3 regions of the Marinomonas sp. GJ51-14 genome follow, and region 1 is predicted to be linked to each of the others. Evidence: predicted binding sites of a transcription regulator. Region 1 holds the regulator's gene; each other region holds the start of a gene.

Region 1 (7,243 bases):
CCTTGGTAGTCATTCAGAGTTGAATATGACGACAGCAAGTCAAAAGCTTTTGTCTCTTATCTACCACACTAAAGGTTTGCAGCCATTTTCTGTTTTGATTCAAATATTACTAGGTAAAAAAACGAGAGCAACTAGTTTAATAAGAGCTGAATCATTATCGCTATTTGGAAAAGGAAAGGAACTTGCAGAGGCACAATGGAAGTCTATAATTCGCCACCTTATTGCCTATGAATACATTACATTAGGGCAATCTAGTGTTTTTACTGTTCAAATTAATGAAAAAGCTCGAGCTATATTAAAAGGTAATATACAGATTATTATCCCCAGTGAGCGTTATTATCCAATATTAAATGAAGACCAGCTATCAGCTGATAATATTAGCTTACATCGAATCCTATCTTGGAAAAAATCATTCAATGATGTTGATTTAAGTGATTCTCAGCTTAGACTCATTTGTTTGCATAAACCGAACTCTATAGCATCATTAAGTCGTTTAACCGGGTTACCAAAAGAAAAAGTGGCTATTTTCGCAGACAGTTTAATCAAAATCATACATGACGCCAGTATTAATGAGGTTATTGCATAATGATCTCAGTATCTCAAAAAAATCACGTAGCACCAGATGTAATGAATACCGTGATTGGGAGTGTTAATCTTTGTTTTGATAAGGCAGATGCTTTTTTCAATAATAGGTTTAAACGTGCGAGTTGTAATTTTAAACAAAGAGGGCGAGCTGCAGGTACTGCGCATTTACAAAAAAATGAAATTAGATTTAATTATTTTATGTATCAACAGGATCCAAATAGATTCATTGATACTGTTATTCCCCATGAAGTGGCTCACATTATCGTATTTCAAATTTATGGAAGTACAGTCAAGCCTCATGGAAAGGAATGGCAGGCTGTAATGATGAAGGTTTATGGTATAAAACCAGATAGAACTCATACTTTCGATATTCCTCCCCCAAAAGAAATTTATCAATACCATTGTGAATGCCAGCAGCATGATTTCACTAAGCGCCGGCATACAAGAGCACAAGGAGGTGTTCAATATATCTGTAAGAACTGCAATTCAAAATTATTTTTTAGGTCTAGAATCTAAATTGTTATTTGCTGTAAAAGTAAAAAAAGTGATTTTTTATGTACTTTTACATTATTACATCCATTTTTGATGCGATACCTAGATCCTTATAGTAATATATGCGCGTTTTGTTTATAGCGTGTATATGATGGATTTATCTAGTCGACCTAAAGAAAAATTGGAGCAAAATAAGCTCCAGAAACGTCTCCGTAGATTAACGGGCCAAGCTATTGCTGACTTCAATATGATTGAAGAGGGTGATAAAGTTATGGTTTGTTTGTCTGGTGGTAAAGACTCTTACACAATGCTAGAAATCTTAAGGAACCTGCAAGCCAGTGCTCCAATTGATTTTAGTATTATTGCTGTCAATCTAGATCAAAAGCAGCCCGGCTTTCCAGAACATATTCTTCCTGCATACCTAAAAGGTCTGGGGGTAGATTTTCATATTCTGGAACGTGATACTTACAGCATAGTAAAAGAAATCGTTCCAGAAGGAAAAACCACTTGTGGTTTATGCTCTCGTCTAAGACGTGGTTCCTTGTATGGTTTTGCTGAAGAAATTGGTGCTACCAAAATTGCTCTAGGTCATCATAGAGATGACATTTTAGAAACAATGTTTCTAAATATGTTTTTTGGCGGAAAATTGAAATCCATGCCGCCAAAATTACTGAGTGATGATGGTAAGCATGTTGTTATCCGTCCTTTAGCATATTGCAAAGAAAAAGACATAGAGGCATTTGCCCTTATGAAAGAATATCCGATTATTCCTTGTAATCTTTGCGGTTCACAGGATAATTTACAAAGACAGGTTATTAAAGACATGTTGAAAAAATGGGAAAAAGACTTCCCAGGTAGAACAGATTCTATGTTCACTGCTCTTCAAAATGTGGTTCCATCACATCTAGCAGACAAAGAATTATTTGATTTCAAAGGTTTAAAGCAAATACCATCTGCTTTTGATCGATTAAATATTATTTCATTATAGGATAATAGAAATGAATATTATGCATAAAGCTTTATTGTTAACATTTGGCATTTTAGGGTCTTCTTTTGTTAATGCGTCAACGGCAGGAGTCAGTTTAACTAATGAGACTGTGCAAGGTGATGTTAATTTAGATTTAGGTAGTTTTGGTCTTAATGCTGGCGTAACTCATGATTCAGATGAAAACTCATCTACAGGTCATATTGGTTTAACTGTAGAAGATTCTGAAGGAGATGGCGGACCGCTACAAGTTGGATTAGGGGTTCGTTTGTATGTTATTGATGCAGACTTGAATGATGATGAAAATGAAGTATCAGCTGCTCTTAGTCTTGGCGGCTGGTATCGTTATACACTTCAACAAGCAAATCGTTTAAGCATTTATGGCTCTCTATACTACTCTCCAGAAGTATTATCTTTTTCTAACTTAGACCATATGTATACTTATGATCTTCGTCTTGAATACATGACGATGCGCAATTCTCGTGCTTACATTCGTTATGGTAATACTGTTATTGTTTATGATGATGATAGTCGTAAGGAAATTAACAAAGGCTTCTCCGTTGGTGCTGTTGTTGATTTTTAAAAAAACGATTATGGATATAAGACAAATAAAAAAAGGTGGCTCATGCCACCTTTTTTTATTTGTCTTATTCTATTTTACGTTAGCTACAATTATAAAATTATTCACCATCATAAGCACAAAGACAAAAGACCGGGATGTCACTGTCTCTTAACTTTTGGCTACCGCCTAAATCTGGTAAATCAATAATAGCAGCTACTTCTTTTATATTAGCGCCTTGTTGTGTTAGAAGTTTTATTGCTGCGAAGAGTGTTCCACCTGTTGCAATTAAATCATCAAATAACAAAACTTCATCGCCAGCTTTGACTGCACCTTCTTGGATTTCTAATTCCGCTTCACCATACTCTAAATCGTATTTTTGTGAAATAGTTTTACCTGGAAGCTTACCTTTCTTACGCACTAAAATAAGAGGTTTTTGAAGCTCATAAGCAAGTACGGCAGCAATCAAAAAACCACGAGCATCAATACAAGCAATATGTGTAATATCCGTAGACATATATCGGTGAACATAGGCGTCAACAACCATCCTCATACCTTTAGGATCACTAAAGATAGGAGTAATATCACGAAAACTAATGCCTTCTTTTGGCCAGTCTTCCACTGTTTGTATTAGTGATTTAACATAAAAATCATCGTAGAGCATATTTAGTAACGCCTTAATTTATCGATCAAATGTTGGCGATTTTACCACAATCACTCGCAATCCCAACGAGTTTTTGCATTTCTGGGAAGTCGACTATCTCAATTTCTTTGCCATCTACATGTATTAGCTCATTTTTCTGGAAGCGGGTAATGACGCGGCTTACAGTTTCGACAGCAAGTCCAAGATAGTTTCCTATTTCTCCACGGGACATAGAAAGTCGAAAAGAGCTTGCAGAATAGCCGCGTTTTTTGAATCGGTTGGATAGATTTAGTAAAAAAGAAGCTACTTTTTCATCCGCATTTTTCTTACCAAGCAATACCATCATTTGTTGATCGTCAGAAATTTTTCGACTCATCACTTTAAATAATTGATGTCTTAACGATGGTATTTGTGCGGATAGCTCTTCTAAATGGCTGAACGGGATTTCGCAAACTGTCGTTGTTTCCAATGCTTTAGCAGAAACCGGGTAAGTGCTCGAATCTATACCGCTTAGACCAACCAACTCACTAGGACAATAAAAACCAGTAATTTGTTCTTCACCATAGGATGTAATGTTAAAGGTTTTTAATGTCCCAGAGCGAACAGCATAAACCGAATCAAAGATTTCCCCTTGGCGAAAAAGAAATTCTCCTTTTTTTAACGGTTTCTTACGTTCGATAATTTGATCTAGCTTATTGATGTCTTCATCTGCTAGGGCAATAGGCAGACAGAGAGCACTCAAACTACAATTTTGGCATTGAGATGTAAGAGTACTGTTAAAACGTGTCTGTGCGTGTGTTGTTGACATGTGAATCTCCCTGACCTGAATTTATATAACTTTTGAGTATTTTATACTGTTGTTCAAATACTTATCGAAAACCATACAAATACAGCGAATAAGCAATCTACCTCGGTCTGTAACGTTAATAATGGTCTGCATTCCATTATCTTTTATTTCGATCATACCATCTTCGATCATAGGTATAAGATTATCAACTTCTTCTGCAAAATATTCAAAAAAACTAATATTATATTTTTGTTCGATAGTACCTGTATTTAATTCAAATTGAGCAATAAGCGTCATAATGACTTGGTGACGAACTCTGTCATCAAAATTACTAATGTAACCTCTATTGATAGGTAGTTGACCCTTTTCAATACTGTGTTGATATTGATCTAAATCTGTATAGTTTTGGATATAAACGCCATCTAGGTCACTAATAGCAGAGACACCAAATGCAACTAGGTCAGTACCTGCGTGAGTGGTATAGCCTTGGAAGTTGCGCTGTAACATACCTTGTTTTTGAGCTTTAGCTAAAGTGTCATTAGGTTTTGCAAAATGATCCATACCTATGTATTCATAACCAGATGAAATTAGATATTCAATGCTCATCCTTAATAATTCAACTTTAATACTAGGTATAGGAAGGCTTTCATCAAGTATTCGTTTTTGAGCTTTAAAACGTTCAGGTAAATGGGCGTAATTAAAAAGAGATATACGATCTGGAGACAAAGCAATTACCTTGTCTAAAGTATCTCTAAAACCCTCAATGGATTGAAACGGTAAACCATAGATCAAATCAAAATTAATTGATTTAATGCCCATTGCACGAGCATCCTCCACAAGATCTGCTACCATTTTAACTGGTTGGACTCGATGTATGGCTGCTTGAACCTTACTGTCAAAATCTTGAACGCCAACACTAATTCTATTTATCCCCATTTCAGTGAACAACTTAAGTTTGGATGGCGTTATTTCTCTAGGATCTATTTCTATACTGTAATCTTGAGAGCCATCATTAATAAGGTTGAAATGCTGGTTTATTATATCAAATAGACAGCGAATGAGGTCTTCTGTGAGGAAAGTAGGTGTTCCACCGCCAAAGTGAAGCTGTGTAACTTGCCTCGAATGATCTAGCATCAAACTACGCAATCTCATCTCTTCACCAAGTAATTCAACATACTCAGCACCTTTCTCATATTGCTTGGTCACAATTTTGTTGCAAGCACAGTAATAACAAAGGTGAGCACAAAACGGGATATGGAAGTATAAACTAAGAGCTTTATCTGAAGGCATCATCATTTTATCGATTAAAGCGATTTTACTGATGCCTGTATTAAATTGTGGTGCTGTTGGGTAAGACGTATATCTAGGTCCTGATAAATCGTACTTACTAACGAGTGAAGAATCCCAAATCATGATTTGTTCCTATTAAAATTTCTAATAGAAGTTTACTCCTTAGCAATCAGGAGTTTTCTGATCCAGATCAAGGATATTAACCTGTTAAGAAAATAAGGCATTTGGTAAATTAGGTTGGATAAGGTGCCCTGTAACCATATAATCACCATCAATATTATTTTTAGTAAATATATTCATGGAAAACATATCTTTTTACCTTGCTCATGGAGCAGGTGCCGGCCACAGCAATGCATTTTTGAATGAACTTGGTGTTGCGATTACAAAAACAATGAATCAAGAAGTCATTCCTGTTACTTTTTCTTATATGAAAGAGCAAGAAAAGACGGCTAAAAAAAGACCACCGCCACCATTTAAGTATCTTGTTCCTGAATTCGCAGATTTCATAGCAGAAGATGAGGCTTGTATTGTCGCAGGTAAGTCTATGGGAGGGCGTGTGGCAACTCAGCTGTCTAGTCTACCTATGGTAAAAGCCATTGTTTGTTTTGGTTTTCCTTTTTATCCAGCAAGTAAGCCTGAAAAAAACAGACTATCTTTTCTTGATAACCTTCAGGTGCCTTGTTTAATAATTCAAGGGACAAGAGATCAACTAGGGTCATACGATTGGGTAAGCCAGCAGTCTCTACCAGAAAACGTAACTGTTATTTGGGTAGAAGGGGCTGATCACGACTTCAGAACCTTGAAGAAACAAAATCAAAGTATCACTGACACTATTTCAAACCTTGCTGAAATAACACAGAATTGGCTTAATCATAGTGTTAAATCAACCATTTAAAAAAACAAAAATATTGGTCTAATTTATATAGAAGAGAATTAATATGGAACACCAAGCTTTGCTTGATGCAACTGGCTTACTTTGTCCTGAGCCAGTCATGATGCTACATGTGGAAATGCGAAAAATAGAATCAAAAAGTGTACTTAAAGTCATTGCTACAGACCCATCTACGACACGAGATATTCCCAAGTTTTGCCAGTTTCTTGGTCATAAACTAATAAATCAAGTACAGGATGGAGAGACTTATTACTATTGGATAGAGAAGAAATAAGATTAATCAAAAATACCTCCATATTCCAAATATGGAGGTATTTTAATCACTTTATTAAGTCTTGTTATGCAACCTTAAGATTTCTACTTTGAAATTTTTGACCTAAAATTGCACTGTGATAAGTGTGCTCAAAACTAGAAAAAGCGACATCAACCTCTAATCTAAGTTGGCGCACAATATCATTAGATGAGATCAGACCTCGTATTGCTTTTGTCTCTTCATCAATTACTAATAAATGTTGTAACTTATTTTCCCTTTGGCTGTATAGAAGTGACTCGATATCTGAATTTTTAAGTGATGTGTATGATAATGCCAATAAAGTTTCTTTCGGTCTCATTAAATCAGCAACCATTAATTCAGATCGTTTATATCCATCAGCAACCCGTTTAATGAATACATCTTCAGATAAATCCTCAAGACTGATCACGCCGACAAAGTGATTGGTTGAATCAACCACTATTTTCATGCGTACATGTTCTTTTTTCATTAACTGAACCAATGTGTCAGCTCGGGTATTCGACTCAATAACACGAGGGCCAGCGGTTTTGAAATCTGTTAAAACGGATAGCGCTGAAGAATAAATGTTGGTGTTTTCGTAAGCCGTAGGCCAAGTAAGATCGTTAACATTTTTTGTAGAAACATAAGTTAATGTTTTCATGATAAAACCCCAATAAAAAATAAATGAATAAAATGGGTGAGTTATATCAGTAGAGAAGGTGGTGCTCTTGGGTTAATA
Region 2 (7,243 bases), 640 kb from region 1:
CACCATTAACCGGAAACAAAGCAGCCGTTCTTGCAATTTGGTCATAGTTGACGGGCAGCAAGCTCGATAAACAACGTCTAAATTCATTATAGGCTGGGGCAAAATTAATATTCGACAACCCTACTTCAACGGTTTCACGATTATTTTCCCACGCTGTTCCTGCCACAACCGGATGATGTCCACGGTCCAAACTTGTCAGCATTCTTTCAGCAACTTTACCGCCTACTTCAACCGTCAAGCCATAACCGGGATAAGGCAAAACATCCAGCGTCTCCGGCCGGATTCCCGGCGACCAATCTGGCGCTTGGGAAATAATATAAACCTGACCTGGTCCTAATTTCTCATTTTGCGGCTGAAGGATGAATTTCATTGGTTCACCCGCTTCTTTTATGAAGTGACCTTCGCCATAATGCGGTACAGGATGCGTTAAACTGCACGAAAAAATGTCACCAGAAAGTAACCATTTAGAATCCGAAATGTCGGATTGGTAATGTGTCAGTGCATTTGCATAGCCAAATGGCACACAAGCAGTGAATAAAAAGGCAGTGCGAATTAGAAGTTGTTGGGTAATTCCCATTGAGACATCTCGTTCAAGCATTATCAATTGTGTTATGATCCAATCCTATTGTATACCGCCATTATTGATCAAGTGGCAGAATTAAGGACCTTCTTTTGTCAAACCATGAAATCAAAGATAGATTCCGCGGCTTCTTACCGATAGTTATCGACGTAGAAACCGCAGGCTTTAATCAAAAAACAGATGCTTTGTTAGAAATGGCCGCCAGTATCCTAAGAATGGATGAAAATGGCGACCTATATATCCATGAAACTCTAGAGTTTTTGATCAAACCATTTGAAGGCGCGAACCTTGAAAAAGCCGCTCTAGACTTTACTGGTATCGATCCATTTGCTCCAGATAGACAGGATATGCCAGAAGAAGAAGCACTGAATCAAATGTTCGCTAAAGTTCGTAAAGAACTAAAGTCAGTTAATTGCAAACGTGCGATTTTAGTGGGCCACAATGCGGCTTTCGACCATGGTTTCTTAAATGCTGCCATTGAACGTGTCGACATTAAACGCAACCCATTCCATCCGTTCTCCAGCTTCGACACAGCAAGTTTAGCTGGTTTGGTATATGGTCAAACAGTATTAGCAAAAGCCTGTGAAGCTGCATCAATTCCATTTAGTAATGCCGAAGCACACTCAGCAAAATACGACACTGAAAAAACTGCCGAACTTTTCTGCGAAATGGTAAATCGTCTAAAACGTTTAGGCGGTTGGCCTCTCATTGAAAATGAAGTAGAAGATGATATGGCGGCTATTTTTCACTCAGGAAAATAGTGATTTAATCAAAGTGAGGCTTAGAGGAGCATCAGCCTCGCTTTAATCGTAAGGTGGTGTCGATATGCAAGGGAAGCGAATTTTATATTTGATTTTAGGGTGGCTTTCCTTAATTACGGGCGTAATCGGTATTTTTTTACCATTATTGCCAACCACACCACTTGTCTTGTTAGCCGCTTGGTGCTTTTCCAAATCTTCTGATCGTTTCCATGCTTGGCTACTTAACCATAAGTTTTTCGGCCCAATTGTAAAAGATTGGCAATCTTCAGATGGAATTCCTCGTCGCTCAAGAAATAGGGCTATTCTTTTTATGTGGGCAGGTATGGCCATTTCCACATTTTTAGTATGGCGCTTTTGGGCAACCGTCGGTTTGGTTTTTATTGGTGTATGCGTCAGTATTTATTTACTTAGAATGCCATTACGCTCTGAACCGCCAAAGCAAAAGCCTTTAGATGCAGAATCTTTACACCCTAAGTCTATAGAAGAGAAAGACAAACCCAGTTAATCTAAGTGTCAATCCTCGATACCATTCACCCCAAAAGGCACTTTATAATGACTCGCCGACATTTTCGTAACTTTGTCTTTTTTCCATTATCCGCTCTGGCTCTCATCGTCATCATCATTTGGATCGCAGCGCCTTTTGTTACAAAGCACTACATCAGTAAATATTTTGAAGAACAAGGACAAGATTTTTCAATTGATAGTTTATCGATAGATTTTTTCCCGCCTAAAATCGATTTGAAAAATGTCACCGTAAAGAATTCAACACAAAACACCTTAATATTAAAGCTAGCTACTTTGAGTATAGAAGCCTTACCCCTTCTCACCCACACTGTTCATTTATCACATGCCAACATTGACGGTTTATCTGTCTGGGTTGAACAACAAGAAAATGATTGGGTTGTGGCAGGCATCAACACGACTCAATACCTTCACAATAATGAACCAGAAGAAGCACCTAAGGCAGAGCAAGAACAAACACCAATTAGCGATCCATGGAACATAACGCTTCCTACTTTTACCTTTACTAACAGCCAGCTCTATTTAGCTCGCCAACCAGAGACCGCTACACAGGTACAAAAAGACAGTTTTACAATCAATAATCTGATAGTTAAAAATTTATCTGGAAAAGCTCTAGATTGGAGCGGCTCAGTCGCCCTATCAGCCCTGATTAATCAATCGAGTCTGTCCATCACAACTCAATTTGACTACTCTTCTAAGCGAACAAATGCAGACATAAATATTAATAACACTAAGATATCAATTAACGACTTACGTCACTTCCTACCGTCTCCTTTTAATGCAGGAGAAGGACAACTGGCAATAGATGGCAAACTTAAATTTCTACAAACTCAAGTTGAAGGCACACCGACTTTTAACCTTGACAACTTAAATCTGAAGACAGAAATCACTGATCTTGATCTACCATTAAACCATCAAGACCATGTCGCTACGGCTTCAACGATGTTGGATATAACCGAAGCTAACGTAGAGTTCATTTCTGCAGATCAATTAACTTTTACGGGTAAAACAGCACTCACATCCAATCAATTCACCTTTACTCAAGCCAACCTAATTACTACCTACGACAATCTGGCCTTAAACTTTCCTATCAATATAAAGCGCGATGAACTTGGTCTAACGACTCAAATCGCCAATACACAACTAAATATTGCCAATTTGTCCCTAGTACTTGATCGTGTAAACAATAGCTCAAGAAAAGAAACAGCTGTCGTTGATCAAACAGAAGAAAAGCATCTTTCCCTTGGCGCCTTTAAACTCTCTACAGATCAACTTAATGTTGAAATGAAAGGCGAGCAAGATCCAGCCGTTACTGGTGAAAACATTAATATTTCTAGTCAATCTCTGGATAGTATGTTGGGTGATAAAAAACGTATTGCCGCTTTTAAAAACATGAACATCAATTCACTGTCTTTCTTCCAACAAGGGACAAAATTTGATGTGGCGTTTGAGGAATTAAATATAGCGGATTTAACCTTATCTGAAATATTACCCGAAACAGGTAACAAGTTAACCTTGCCAGCATTAAGTCAAATCGGCAGTATCAAAATAGACACATTATCAGCTAACCATGACGGCGCTCAGCTTGGCACCATTACGACAGATTCGGTAAAAATGAATCTAATACTCGATGCGCAAAAACGCCTTGAAAATCTCGTATCGATAGAAGAGCCGCAAACTTCACTACAGCCATCTTTACAAGATTCAAGCACACCTAAAACTCAAGACGCAGAAAATGCCATTAAAAGCTCTCCCGGTGCAGAAGAAGAGTCTGCTTTCAAAGCCCCTTACTACGTCATTTTAGATGCTTATGACATGACTGGTGAATCACAAATATTCGTACAAGACAAAAGCATTACACCTGCCTTACAACGCTCTTTAGAAATTGATTCTTTATCCTTACGCAACGTTAATACGCAAGATAAGAAACAGGCAACAGAGCTCATTTTAAAAGCTCGTAATGGAAAATATGCCACACTATCCAGTGATATCGTCATTTGGCCTCTTGCAGACAAACTCACCATGAAAAGCGAACTTACTATACGCGAAGCTGAGCTGCCACCTTATTCATCCTACATCGCCAATGCATTAGGTTACCAGATCAACTCAGGACAATTAGATTTAGACCTCACCTTAAATGCAAACAATGGTGAACTGGACGGCAACTCTCACATTTTATTAAGAGAATTTGATTTAGGTGGTAAAAAAGAAAGCAGTTCCGTGATTAAAGCCGGTGCGGTACCGCTTAACATTGCCGTTAGCATTTTGAAAGACAGTGACGATAATATCGACCTAGACATTCCATTGTCTGGCGATATAGAAAATCCAGAATTCGGCTGGAAAGACTTCATGATTTTACCTGTACGAAAAGCACTGTTCCAAGCGTCAAGCAGCTACCTTCTGCAAACCTTTGTGCCATATGCCAGCGTAATCAGCATTGCACAGTTAGCAGGAGACCAACTGCTAAAAATTCGAGTGCAGCCATTATTGTTTGAAGCAGAAGAAAGCCGCTTAAACGACTCTCAAGACGTTTTTCTAAAACAGCTCATTGCTTTAATGAAAGACAAGAAAGACAGTCAGTTAAAAGCTTGCGGCGTTGCTAGTTATCTTGATTTAGGTATTGAAGAACCACCAACCACTATTGATGACACAACCAAAGAATCAGCCCAGGCGCTTGCCCAAGAACGCTCAAATATTCTGAAAGATTATTTGGTTAAAAAAGGCATTAGCTCTTCTCGTATCTTCCTTTGCTCGCCAGAAGTCGATTTATCAAAATCTAGCCAGCCAAGAGTTGAGCTAAATTTCTAAACTCCGTCCTTATCCTTATAGCAGCAAAGCCGTGATTAGAAACAGTCTCGGCTTTGCTGCTATCAAAATGCCAATATTAAACCTTCAATAATAAAACCATCGACTACCCTTAAAGACACAAGATTTCTAAAAGGGTCACAAAGATCAAAGAATATGCAACATAGCATAAGCTTAACCTTTGCTGTTGAAAAAGCATCATATCCAACCATTAATAAAGGTATGGCTAATAATCTACTCAGTTATTCATCCTTTTTACAACAAACCATAAATACTTTTAATAGACAGAGAAAGCCTGACCAGCATCAAGAAACGATAAGCCTAACTAGGCTAATCTAATATGAAAGCAAACAAAGACAGGAGGCTATTATGCCAATCGAAGACCATAGTTTGATTCATGAATTCCCAGAGTTAAAAGAAGACATCCATAATCTAAAAATGGAAGATGCTCACTTTAAAAAGCTTTATGACGAGTACAATCATTTAACAAAAGAAGTAGAAAAAATGGAACAAGAAATCATTCCATCCACTACGGCAGAAGAAGAGCACTTGAAAAAGCAACGTCTACAACTAAAAGACACTATACAAGGTTATATCAAGGCATCTAAGGCTGCTGTAAAAGCTTAATTACCAAGTATTCAAAGTGTCGCTGACGGCTATCAGCGACGCTTATTTGCTCTTTTCCACTTGTTGATTCCTTATCAAAATAAAAAAACCATACTTCTAATCAAAAGCCTATGAGTTTCATATAATTTGACTCAGATCAAATAGACTTTATTTAAACAAACAATCCACCTACCAAGTCTTGAGTTCAATAAACACAGAGGTAAACTCCGCGCGTTTTGATTGATCGGTGAGCCTTATGTCTCAGCAAAAAATAGTCAAGCCAGAATTGTTGTCTCCAGCTGGCTCTTTAAAAAACCTCCGTTATGCCCTTGCCTATGGCGCTGATGCTGTATACGCAGGACAACCACGCTACTCACTTCGCGTACGTAATAATGAGTTTGATTTAGAGAAGCTAGGCATTGGTATTAACGAAGCTCATGCACTGGGTAAAAAACTCTACGTAGTCAGTAATATTGCGCCCCATAACGCCAAACTAAAAACCTACATTCAAGACTTAGCACCAGTAATCGACTTGAACCCTGACGCTCTGATTATGTCTGATCCAGGTCTTATTATGATGGTCCGAGAAGCGTTTCCAGATCAATCAATTCACCTATCGGTACAAGCCAATGCAGTCAACTGGGCAACTGTCAAATTCTGGCAACAACAAGGCATTTCCCGTGTTATTTTATCTCGTGAATTATCTCTAGATGAAATTGAAGAAATTCGCATGAAAGTGCCTGAAATGGAATTGGAAGTGTTCGTTCATGGGGCTTTATGTATGGCCTATTCTGGCCGCTGTTTACTTTCTGGTTATATGAACAAACGCGACCCAAATCAAGGTGCTTGCACTAACGCTTGCCGCTGGCAATACAATGCCCACGAAGCGAAGCAAGATGACGTTGGACAGATCATCGCTAGTAGTGATTCTTCTATACAAGCTCAAGAGTCTGCCGTACAGATTCAGGAACCTACTGACCAGCTGTTTCTACTGCAAGAGCATGGACGACCTGATGAATACATGCCAGCATTTGAAGATGAACATGGCACCTACATCATGAACTCAAAAGACCTGCGAGCGATCCAACACGTTGAACGTTTGGTAAAAATGGGCATACATTCATTAAAAATTGAAGGCCGAACCAAGTCCTTTTATTATTGCGCAAGAACCGCACAAATTTATCGTCAAGCGATTAATGATGCTGTCGCAGGAAAAAGCTTTAACAATGAACTATTCGGCAGTTTAGAAAATCTCGCTAACCGAGGATACACCGATGGTTTTTTACAACGTCATCGCCATGTTGATTTACAAAACTACGAAACTGGCAACTCAATCAGTGAGCAACAACAGTTTGTTGGCGAAGTCACCACCACGAAAGATAATATATTAACCATCGAAGTAAAAAATCGCTTTAGTCTTGGGGATTCATTAGAGCTGATGACACCAAAAGGTAATATCACCTTCACCTTAACCGAGCTAAACGACAAACATGGTTGCCCTATCGATATCGCCAAGGGTAGTGGACACATCGTCAACATTCCTTGCCCTTCGGGCATAGATGCTTCAATGGGAATTTTGCTAAGAAACCTATCGGCAGGACAAACCACTCGACAACCTCATAGCAAGGTATCTCTATAGGCTTCCTATGGCATTATTAATCAATGACCGCTGTATAAACTGCGACATGTGTGAACCAGAATGCCCAAACGAAGCCATTTCCATGGGATCTAAAATCTACGTTATTGACCCAGAAAAATGCACAGAATGTGTAGGTCATTACGATCAACCTACCTGTGTCGCAGTTTGCCCTATCGACTGTGTAAAACCTGATCCAGACAGACGAGAAACAGAAGAAGCTCTATACGAAAAATTTGTTGAAATGTACTTTGATATTGAAGATTAATATAAAAAAGTGATCATTCATCTTTCATAAATTAACCTGCAAACCAAAGCGAATAAAACGGTTAA
Region 3 (7,243 bases), 1.5 Mb from region 1:
GCCTTGTATCAAGGTGGCTCTGAGTTGGCGTTTGAAATTCCGACTATCACGCCTGAGATTGTGGTCGTGATTCAAGGTTTAGTTATTTTATTCTCTGGTGCGCTTGAACACATGTTTAAAGATCGTATCGAAGGCTTTTTTATTCGCAGAGCAGTGGCGTAGGGGAAAAATATGTTTGAAACATTAATACTTATGCTAGATGCAACAATGCGTGTGTCTACGCCTTTGATTTTTGCTGCATTAGCAGGCTTGTATTCTGAGCGTGCTGGTATTGTTGATATCGGTTTGGAAGGTAAAATTCTTGGCAGTGCATTTGCTGCTGCTGCCGGCGCTGCTGTTTTTGGGTCTGCGTGGATCGGTTTGTGCTTTGGTATTATGGCATCTGTCTTTTTGGCTATGATCCATGGTTTTGCCTGTATTACACACCGCGGTGACCATATCGTTTCAGGTGTTGCCATTAATACGATAGTGGCTGGTTTGACAGTAACCTTATCAATGAATTGGTTTGGTATGGGTGGTCAAACACCTACGCTATCTGGCGATTCACGATTCCTTTCTGTTACCTTACCTTTTGCTGATGCCTTAGCGAATGTGCCAGTGATAGGTTTGATTTATTCAGAGTTACTAAGTGGTCATAATATTCTGGTCTATTTAGCTTTTGCTATGGTTCCTGTGACCTATTGGGTAATTTACAAAACACGTTTTGGTCTACGTCTTCGTGCGGTTGGTGAAAATCCTCATGCTGTTGATACAGCGGGTATTTCAGTTGCCTTTATTCGCTACCGTGCCTTGATTGTTTGTGGCATCTTGTGTGGACTTGCAGGTGCTTATTTATCAACAGCGCACAACGCTGGTTTCTTGAAAGACATGAGTGCCGGTAAAGGCTACATGGCACTTGCAGCTCTTATCTTTGGTAAGTGGCGTCCTGTTCCTGTGCTATTGGCTTGTTTGTTATTTGGTTTCTTAGATGCTGTGGCAATTCGTATGCAAGGTGTGGTGATTCCAGGTATTGGTGAAGTGCCAGTGCAAGCGATCGAAGTGCTTCCTTACGTCTTGACTGTATTGTTGCTTGCTGGGTTTATTGGTAAAGCGATAGGGCCAAAAGCCGTTGGTCGGCCTTATGTGAAAGAGCGAGCCTAAATATGTCTGTTGTAAAACAAGACGAGGTGCTTTTCCAATTGGCAAAAGAGGCGATGAGTAAGGCTTACGTGCCTTACTCTCATTTCAATGTCGGTGCTGCTATTTCGACGAAAAATGGTCATATTTATTCAGGTTGTAACGTAGAAAACGCAGCTTACCCAGAAGGCACTTGTGCTGAAGCGGGCGCGATTGCTTCTATGGTGCTTGGCGGCGATACTGAAATCAAAGACATTTATGTAATTGGTAAAGGTGATGGACTTGTTACGCCTTGTGGTGGCTGTCGCCAGAAGATCCGTGAGTTTTCGTCTACTGATACTATGATTCACATTTGTGGTCCGGAAGGCGTGCGTAAATCACTTTCTATGAATGAATTATTACCTTTCTCGTTTGGTCCTGAAAATCTGAAGTGACAAAGTACTAATAGCCGAAAGATATTCTTTTAAAACCACGCTAAGCGTGGTTTTTTGTTTATGGGTAGCTAGATATTTTTGAACGATTCATTTCGTGTCATTTGTTTGAAAAACTTGTCCAGTCTTCTTGTCAGAAAATATACGCAAAATATTATTATGAACCTTCTAAACCTTGGCAGTATCAAATATTTTTTTGTTTTTCTTGGTGGATCTTGCTCTTTTGTTTATATCTAGATTTAAACCTTGACTGATAATTGACGAAAGATCCGAGGTGCTAAATTGGTTTGTATCACACATCAGGTTAAGATGATGTTATTGACCTTAGCTTTAAAGGAATAGTGGTTATGAAAAAAATAACAATCCTGTATTGGATCTTGTTATCTCTTACCCTTGTCGCATGTGCAAGTGGCCCAATTTCAAAGGATGATGCTATTGGTTTTGAAGAAAGTGGTGGTGCCAGTTATTACGCAATGAAATACCAAGGACGTAAAACAGCCAGTGGTGAATTATTTGATCAAAAAGCCATGACTGCAGCACACAAACGCTTGCCATTTGGCTCAAAAGTAAAAGTGACGAACGCCGCAAATGGTAAAAGCGTGGTTGTAAAAGTTAACGACAGAGGCCCTTTTGTTAGTGGTCGTATTATCGATCTCAGTAAGTCTGCATTTCAGCGCATAGGTAACACGAACTTAGGAGTTATTGACGTCGAAATTGAAGTACTGCGCTAGTTCAATTTATTCAGCATGTTCGGGGTGAGCCTAATTGTCGCAACCACTTGTCCAAAGTCATCAGGGTCGCGTTTGATAGTGAAACCCAGGTGACGACAGAATTCGATCATGCGTTTGTTTTCTGCCAGCACTATGCCTTTCATTACCTTGATACCTTTGTCTGCAGCAACTTGGAAAAGTTGTCGCATGAGATAGGAAGCTAAGCCTAGACCTTGGAATTCATCCCCTAATACAACAGCAAACTCACAGCTTTGATCATCAAAATTGTCTATGTATCTGGCGGTACCAATTAGTAAGTCTTTGCCATCTCGATTGATGACGGCCAACAACGCCATTTCCCTGTCGTAATCAATATGAGACATGCTCGCAAGCATACGCGGTGTGAGTTCTGAGATATTGGAGATGAATCGGAAGTAACGGGTTTCATGAGACATACTCCGGACAAAATCCGCCAAAATAACTGCGTCTCTCGGTAGTACGGGTCTAACGGTAGCGACTTCGTCATTTTTCAAAACGCGCTCAGATACCCATTGTCTAGGGTAAGGGTGAATGGCTAGGTGTTCGTAACGACGTTCGCTTTTGCGCGCTTGTAAGTTTGCGGTCACATCGGCATACACACTACCGCTTTCATGTACCCTCAAGTCGGCCAGTTCTAAGCTTCCTATTTCAGGTAGTTCACATACCATGGTTGATAAATTACGTAGTAAGCTTTCTAGTTCAAAGGATTCTTCACCAGGAAACGCCCGCTGAATTAGGTCTTTTGCCAGCACGGTATTTAATGGTGGTAAGGCGACTGCTTCGACTTGTTTATGCTGATGAGCACCTTCTAAAGATAAACCAATCGCAGGGCCAAAAACAGCATCTTGGAAAACACGTAAGTGAATCGGCGCAGACAGTTGATGGGAGGCTTGTCTGCGAGAAATTAGGGGAATATGGAACAGCTCAAAAATACTCCGTAAATCGTCTGCAGTTGCTGTGTGTTGTCCCGCTTTTAATAATGCATTCAGGTTGTTTGTTGCTTCAGAAACATCGATTTTAAAACGAAATGCATGGCTGTCTGGTGATTGTTTTGCAAGTAACTGATTGCGTTGGAATTGTACTAAGAATTGGAAACCTTCGATGGCCGTTTCTGGTGTACGAAAGGTAGGAATGCCTGCTTCGTTGATGCGGGTTCGCATGTTGGTCATATTACCGCCGCCAAGCAAACACACCATGACGAGTTTTTTCTGGTCTCGATGAAGCTTGGTAATGAGAGCGTACAACGAATCTATATCGATCAGTGCGGTAGGACTCAAGGTAAGTAATACGGCACCGCATTGAGGACTGCTTAGGGCATCTGCGGCTAAATCAATAAACAAATCTGTGGCACAACTCGCCCAAACTGTAGTTACTGGGCCAATGCAGCCTCGTCCCATCATGGTGGATTCTAATTTTTCGCAGAGCTCACCTTCTGGTGTAAGCAAATCGATATTTAATTCCATCGCACGTTGGGCGGCTAGTTCGCCAGGACCAGCACCGTTCCCGATAATCAATAAAGAACCATCTTTGACGCGACGGGCATTTGTCATTACCGACGCGGCAGCGATTAAATCATTTAGGCGGCGACCACGGACTGCACCAGTTCGGCTTAACGCCGCATCGAGTACTCGTTCGTCGGCACCAATAGAATGCTCAGTAACAACTGCGACAGGCTTACTGCGACCTGTTGCCCGAAGGCTGCTCAAGAAACGAGTTGGGCTGCCTATTTTTTGCAGATACATCAGAATTGCCTGACTGTCGAAATCAGTCGATAAATAATCCAGTACTTGTGACGGCATCACATCAACCGGTGATCCCATGGACACGATTTGAGAAAAGCCGATGCCTTGCCACGTCGCCCAATCAACCAAGGCGCTGGCGACGGTTCCGGATTGAGACATCAGAGCCAATCGTCCTGTTAAAGGTTGTGTTAAACCAAGCCAAGCATAGACACCTAGTTTCGGACGACAAATTCCAAAGCTGTTTGGGCCGAGTAGGCGAACATTGTTTTTGCGTAATATCGGAATCAACTTGGCTTCTGATTCCTCAGTCCAAGACAACATCAACAAAGAGCCAATACCAGCGTTGCCACAAACCGTAATAATATCTTCCATGGATGAATCTGGATGCGTACCAACCAGCACAGCAAGGTCTGGGCTAGGTTTTGCTCCATTTGAAGCAATGTATTCATCCAAAGACGTAAACAGAGGAAAAGAGAAGGAGGTCGCAGGTTCAACACCGACCAAGCTAACAGGGCAAGATTTTCCGTTATTGGATTTGTCTTTATGGAGTAGGGATTTTAGCAACGCCAGCATAAGAGGGTCTTGTGCATCGTCACCGGTCAAAACCACCATGGATTTTGGCGCGAGTAAAGGTTGCAATGCATGTTGGCTCATTGGGCATTCTCCTAATGACAGATGCTAGACAAAAGCTAAAATTACCATGGTCTTTATCTTTAAGGATTGTAGACCATGGTAGGGTAGACTGTCTTTGTAGTTTTGTGGCTTGATATAAAACAATCAAAGTAAAAAAATAAAAAATCATTGAGATATGAGATGACAACCGCCTACATTACACATACTTATTGTGATCGTCACAACATGGGTGATGATCATCCAGAATCACCGCAGCGCCTTGGTGCGATTCAGAATCGTTTGATTATGGGACAGCTGATGGATTTTGTCCGTCGTTTAGAAGGAGAACCAGCTACATACGAACAGCTTGTTCAAACCCATGATGCTACTTATGTTGATTCTATTTTTGCCCGAGCGCCAGAATCTGGGCACATTGAATTAGAACCAGAAACCTTGATGATGCCACACACTTTAGACGCTGCTCTTCATGCCGCTGGTTCAGTAGTTAAGGCCGTGGATTTAGTCATGGCAGGTGAAGTGGATAATGCTTTTTGTGCGATTCGTCCGCCGGGACATCATGCTGAATTTGATAAAGCCATGGGTTTTTGTTTGTTTAACAACATTGCCGTTGGTACACGCCATGCGGTTCATCAATACGGTTTGAAACGCGTTGCCATTGTCGATTTTGATGTTCATCATGGCAATGGTACGGAAGATATTTTTAAAGCAGATGCTAATGTCATGTATGCATCGAGTTACCAGCATCCATTCTATCCTTACAGTGATCCAGGTGATTCTCACGACAATATTCTGCACATGCCTCTCGCTGCAGGGTCAGGTCGCACTGAGTTTCAAGCCATCATTAATGAACAACTTTTACCCGCACTCGATGCCTTTAAACCTGAATTAATTATGATTTCAGCTGGCTTTGATGCCCACAAAGAAGATCCAATGGGGCAGCTAAGGTTAGACGAAGCAGACTTTACTTGGATTACCGATGTATTAATGGATGTGGCTGATAAGCATTGCCAAGGGCGTGTGATCTCTGTGCTTGAAGGTGGCTACAACATAGATGCCTTAGGGCGTGCTGCGTTTTGTCATATTAAGAGCCTGATGAGGCTCTAATGAATGTTTTTTCACCGTCGCTTCGATTGATGTGACGGTGAAAAAATTATCGGGGTTACTGAAGATTAAGAGCTATTAATGTGTAACCATAAATGCCAACACACCCAAATAACATCAATAATGTTAATTCCTTGAAACCCCGTGGTAGAGAGTTCACTTTAGATTGTAGCCAGCCAAATACAGTTTTGATGGAAGCTGGAGCGTTTTCCAGTGATACATTTGATAAACTGGTTAGCATCATCAATACACCTGATATCATCGCTGCCATTCCCCAAAAATCATAAATATGCTGCGCGCCATACCAAAACGCATTCCACGCACCCAATAAAAACGCCACCAAAAAAATACTATATTGAAACTTCTTGAGTGTTCTTTCCACTGGGCCAGGCACAGATAGAAATAAAATAAGTGTCATAAAAATAGTAACAACAATGCCCATGTGCTTGCTCCGTGAATCTTTTATATCGGTATTTAAGTTATAGATGTTTGTGTATTTTAGACGTGAGAAGTTCAACATTCTTACGTTTTTTTATAATTGATTGTAAATGCAGGTTTTACTAAACGCTTCCGCTTTTTTAAATGATTAAAATACCAGCCTCACCAAATAGAATGAGCAAGATGTTCCGCTCTTATCTGACTCTATGAATGCGCAGACAGCGCTTTATAAAAATTCGGGTTCTCTTGAATCGTTGCTAATACTTTAGCAGCCAGCCCTGTAGGGGGTCGGCGTCTGCTTTCCCAGCTCTTGATAGTATCAACATTGGTGCCAAGCGCTTTGGCAAAATCCGCTTGAGAGACTTGTAAACTTTGGCGAATACTTTTCACATCCGCGATGTCAAAACGCGTCACTCTCGTCACTTTTTTATCGCCCTGATGTATCTCTATGGCTTCTTCTAAAGAGAATTTAAATGCTCATGTTAAAATATTATCCCTAATCGGCTTAAGCGACTTTCAATTTTTACATATGTTTCTTCATCATATTCGATGTCAGAAAGCCTAAAGGCTATTTGATATTTTTTGGAGAAGGGGACTTTCTGCGACAAAGTGAATTTTTCTTTTTGGGAGCAAAATAGATCTAGAAAATAAATTGTTTCTATGCAATCCAAAATTAATTGTAGGGTATGGGTTGGATTTAATCGAAAGAAGTTTACTCCAGTATTATCCATTGCGTTATATGCTTCATCATCTCTATTTTTATAGGTTTTTTCAAAGCCATAAAGTTTTGCTTTGAGGTTGTGCGTGAGATCAAGTTGTTCACTGGTTAAAGAATATTTTGTAGCCATTAGTTCAATGATTATTGCCTCTAAAAAGTTCAAAAAAATAGGCTTTGTACCTTCTATTATCTCTTGTTTAGGCTTATGAAGTTGATTTAGTAATATAGGTAAATAGTCTTTGAATTGTTTATTGATACGATCTGCTTCTTGGTACAAAGATATTTTTAGATTTTTTTGTTTCCTATTCTCTATAT

What was found. Region 1 encodes FNR, which switches genes on or off when oxygen is low (the NO sensors DNR and NnrR bind a similar motif). Its sites were predicted from a motif close to TTGATNTANATCAA; they were not measured.
Region 2: a site for FNR is predicted at 4,964-4,977, ahead of AC0L3Y_RS17495 (YdcH family protein). Genes of this name have one in related genera too.
Region 3: a site for FNR is predicted at 4,802-4,815, ahead of AC0L3Y_RS03855 (histone deacetylase family protein). Genes of this name have one in related genera too.

What each region holds. Positions count from the first base shown of each region.
Region 1 covers NZ_CM147879.1:2,982,870-2,990,112, forward strand. The annotation lists gene AC0L3Y_RS14250 (RecQ family ATP-dependent DNA helicase) at 1-586, shown strand, start outside; gene AC0L3Y_RS14255 (SprT family zinc-dependent metalloprotease) at 586-1,101, shown strand; gene ttcA (tRNA 2-thiocytidine(32) synthetase TtcA) at 1,226-2,065, shown strand; gene AC0L3Y_RS14265 (YfaZ family outer membrane protein) at 2,076-2,645, shown strand; gene AC0L3Y_RS14270 (adenine phosphoribosyltransferase) at 2,743-3,285, opposite strand; gene fnr (fumarate/nitrate reduction transcriptional regulator Fnr) at 3,311-4,072, opposite strand; gene hemN (oxygen-independent coproporphyrinogen III oxidase) at 4,094-5,464, opposite strand; gene AC0L3Y_RS14285 (alpha/beta family hydrolase) at 5,640-6,236, shown strand; gene tusA (sulfurtransferase TusA) at 6,280-6,507, shown strand; gene AC0L3Y_RS14295 (CBS domain-containing protein) at 6,572-7,165, opposite strand; gene AC0L3Y_RS14300 (hypothetical protein) at 7,207-7,243, opposite strand, start outside.
Region 2 covers NZ_CM147879.1:3,618,852-3,626,094, forward strand. The annotation lists gene AC0L3Y_RS17475 (flagellar protein MotY) at 1-577, opposite strand, end outside; gene rnt (ribonuclease T) at 673-1,341, shown strand; gene AC0L3Y_RS17485 (YbaN family protein) at 1,406-1,846, shown strand; gene AC0L3Y_RS17490 (DUF748 domain-containing protein) at 1,894-4,671, shown strand; gene AC0L3Y_RS17495 (YdcH family protein) at 5,038-5,295, shown strand; gene trhP (prephenate-dependent tRNA uridine(34) hydroxylase TrhP) at 5,531-6,913, shown strand; gene AC0L3Y_RS17505 (YfhL family 4Fe-4S dicluster ferredoxin) at 6,921-7,178, shown strand; gene trxC (thioredoxin TrxC) at 7,240-7,243, opposite strand, start outside.
Region 3 covers NZ_CM147879.1:788,983-796,225, reverse strand. The annotation lists gene AC0L3Y_RS03880 (ABC transporter permease) at 1-162, shown strand, start outside; gene AC0L3Y_RS03875 (ABC transporter permease) at 172-1,140, shown strand; gene cdd (cytidine deaminase) at 1,143-1,550, shown strand; gene AC0L3Y_RS03865 (septal ring lytic transglycosylase RlpA family protein) at 1,895-2,278, shown strand; gene AC0L3Y_RS03860 (bifunctional acetate--CoA ligase family protein/GNAT family N-acetyltransferase) at 2,275-4,692, opposite strand; gene AC0L3Y_RS03855 (histone deacetylase family protein) at 4,852-5,775, shown strand; gene AC0L3Y_RS03850 (hypothetical protein) at 5,831-6,214, opposite strand; partial or broken gene nadS (NadS family protein) at 6,415-6,669, opposite strand; gene AC0L3Y_RS03840 (hypothetical protein) at 6,693-7,243, opposite strand, start outside.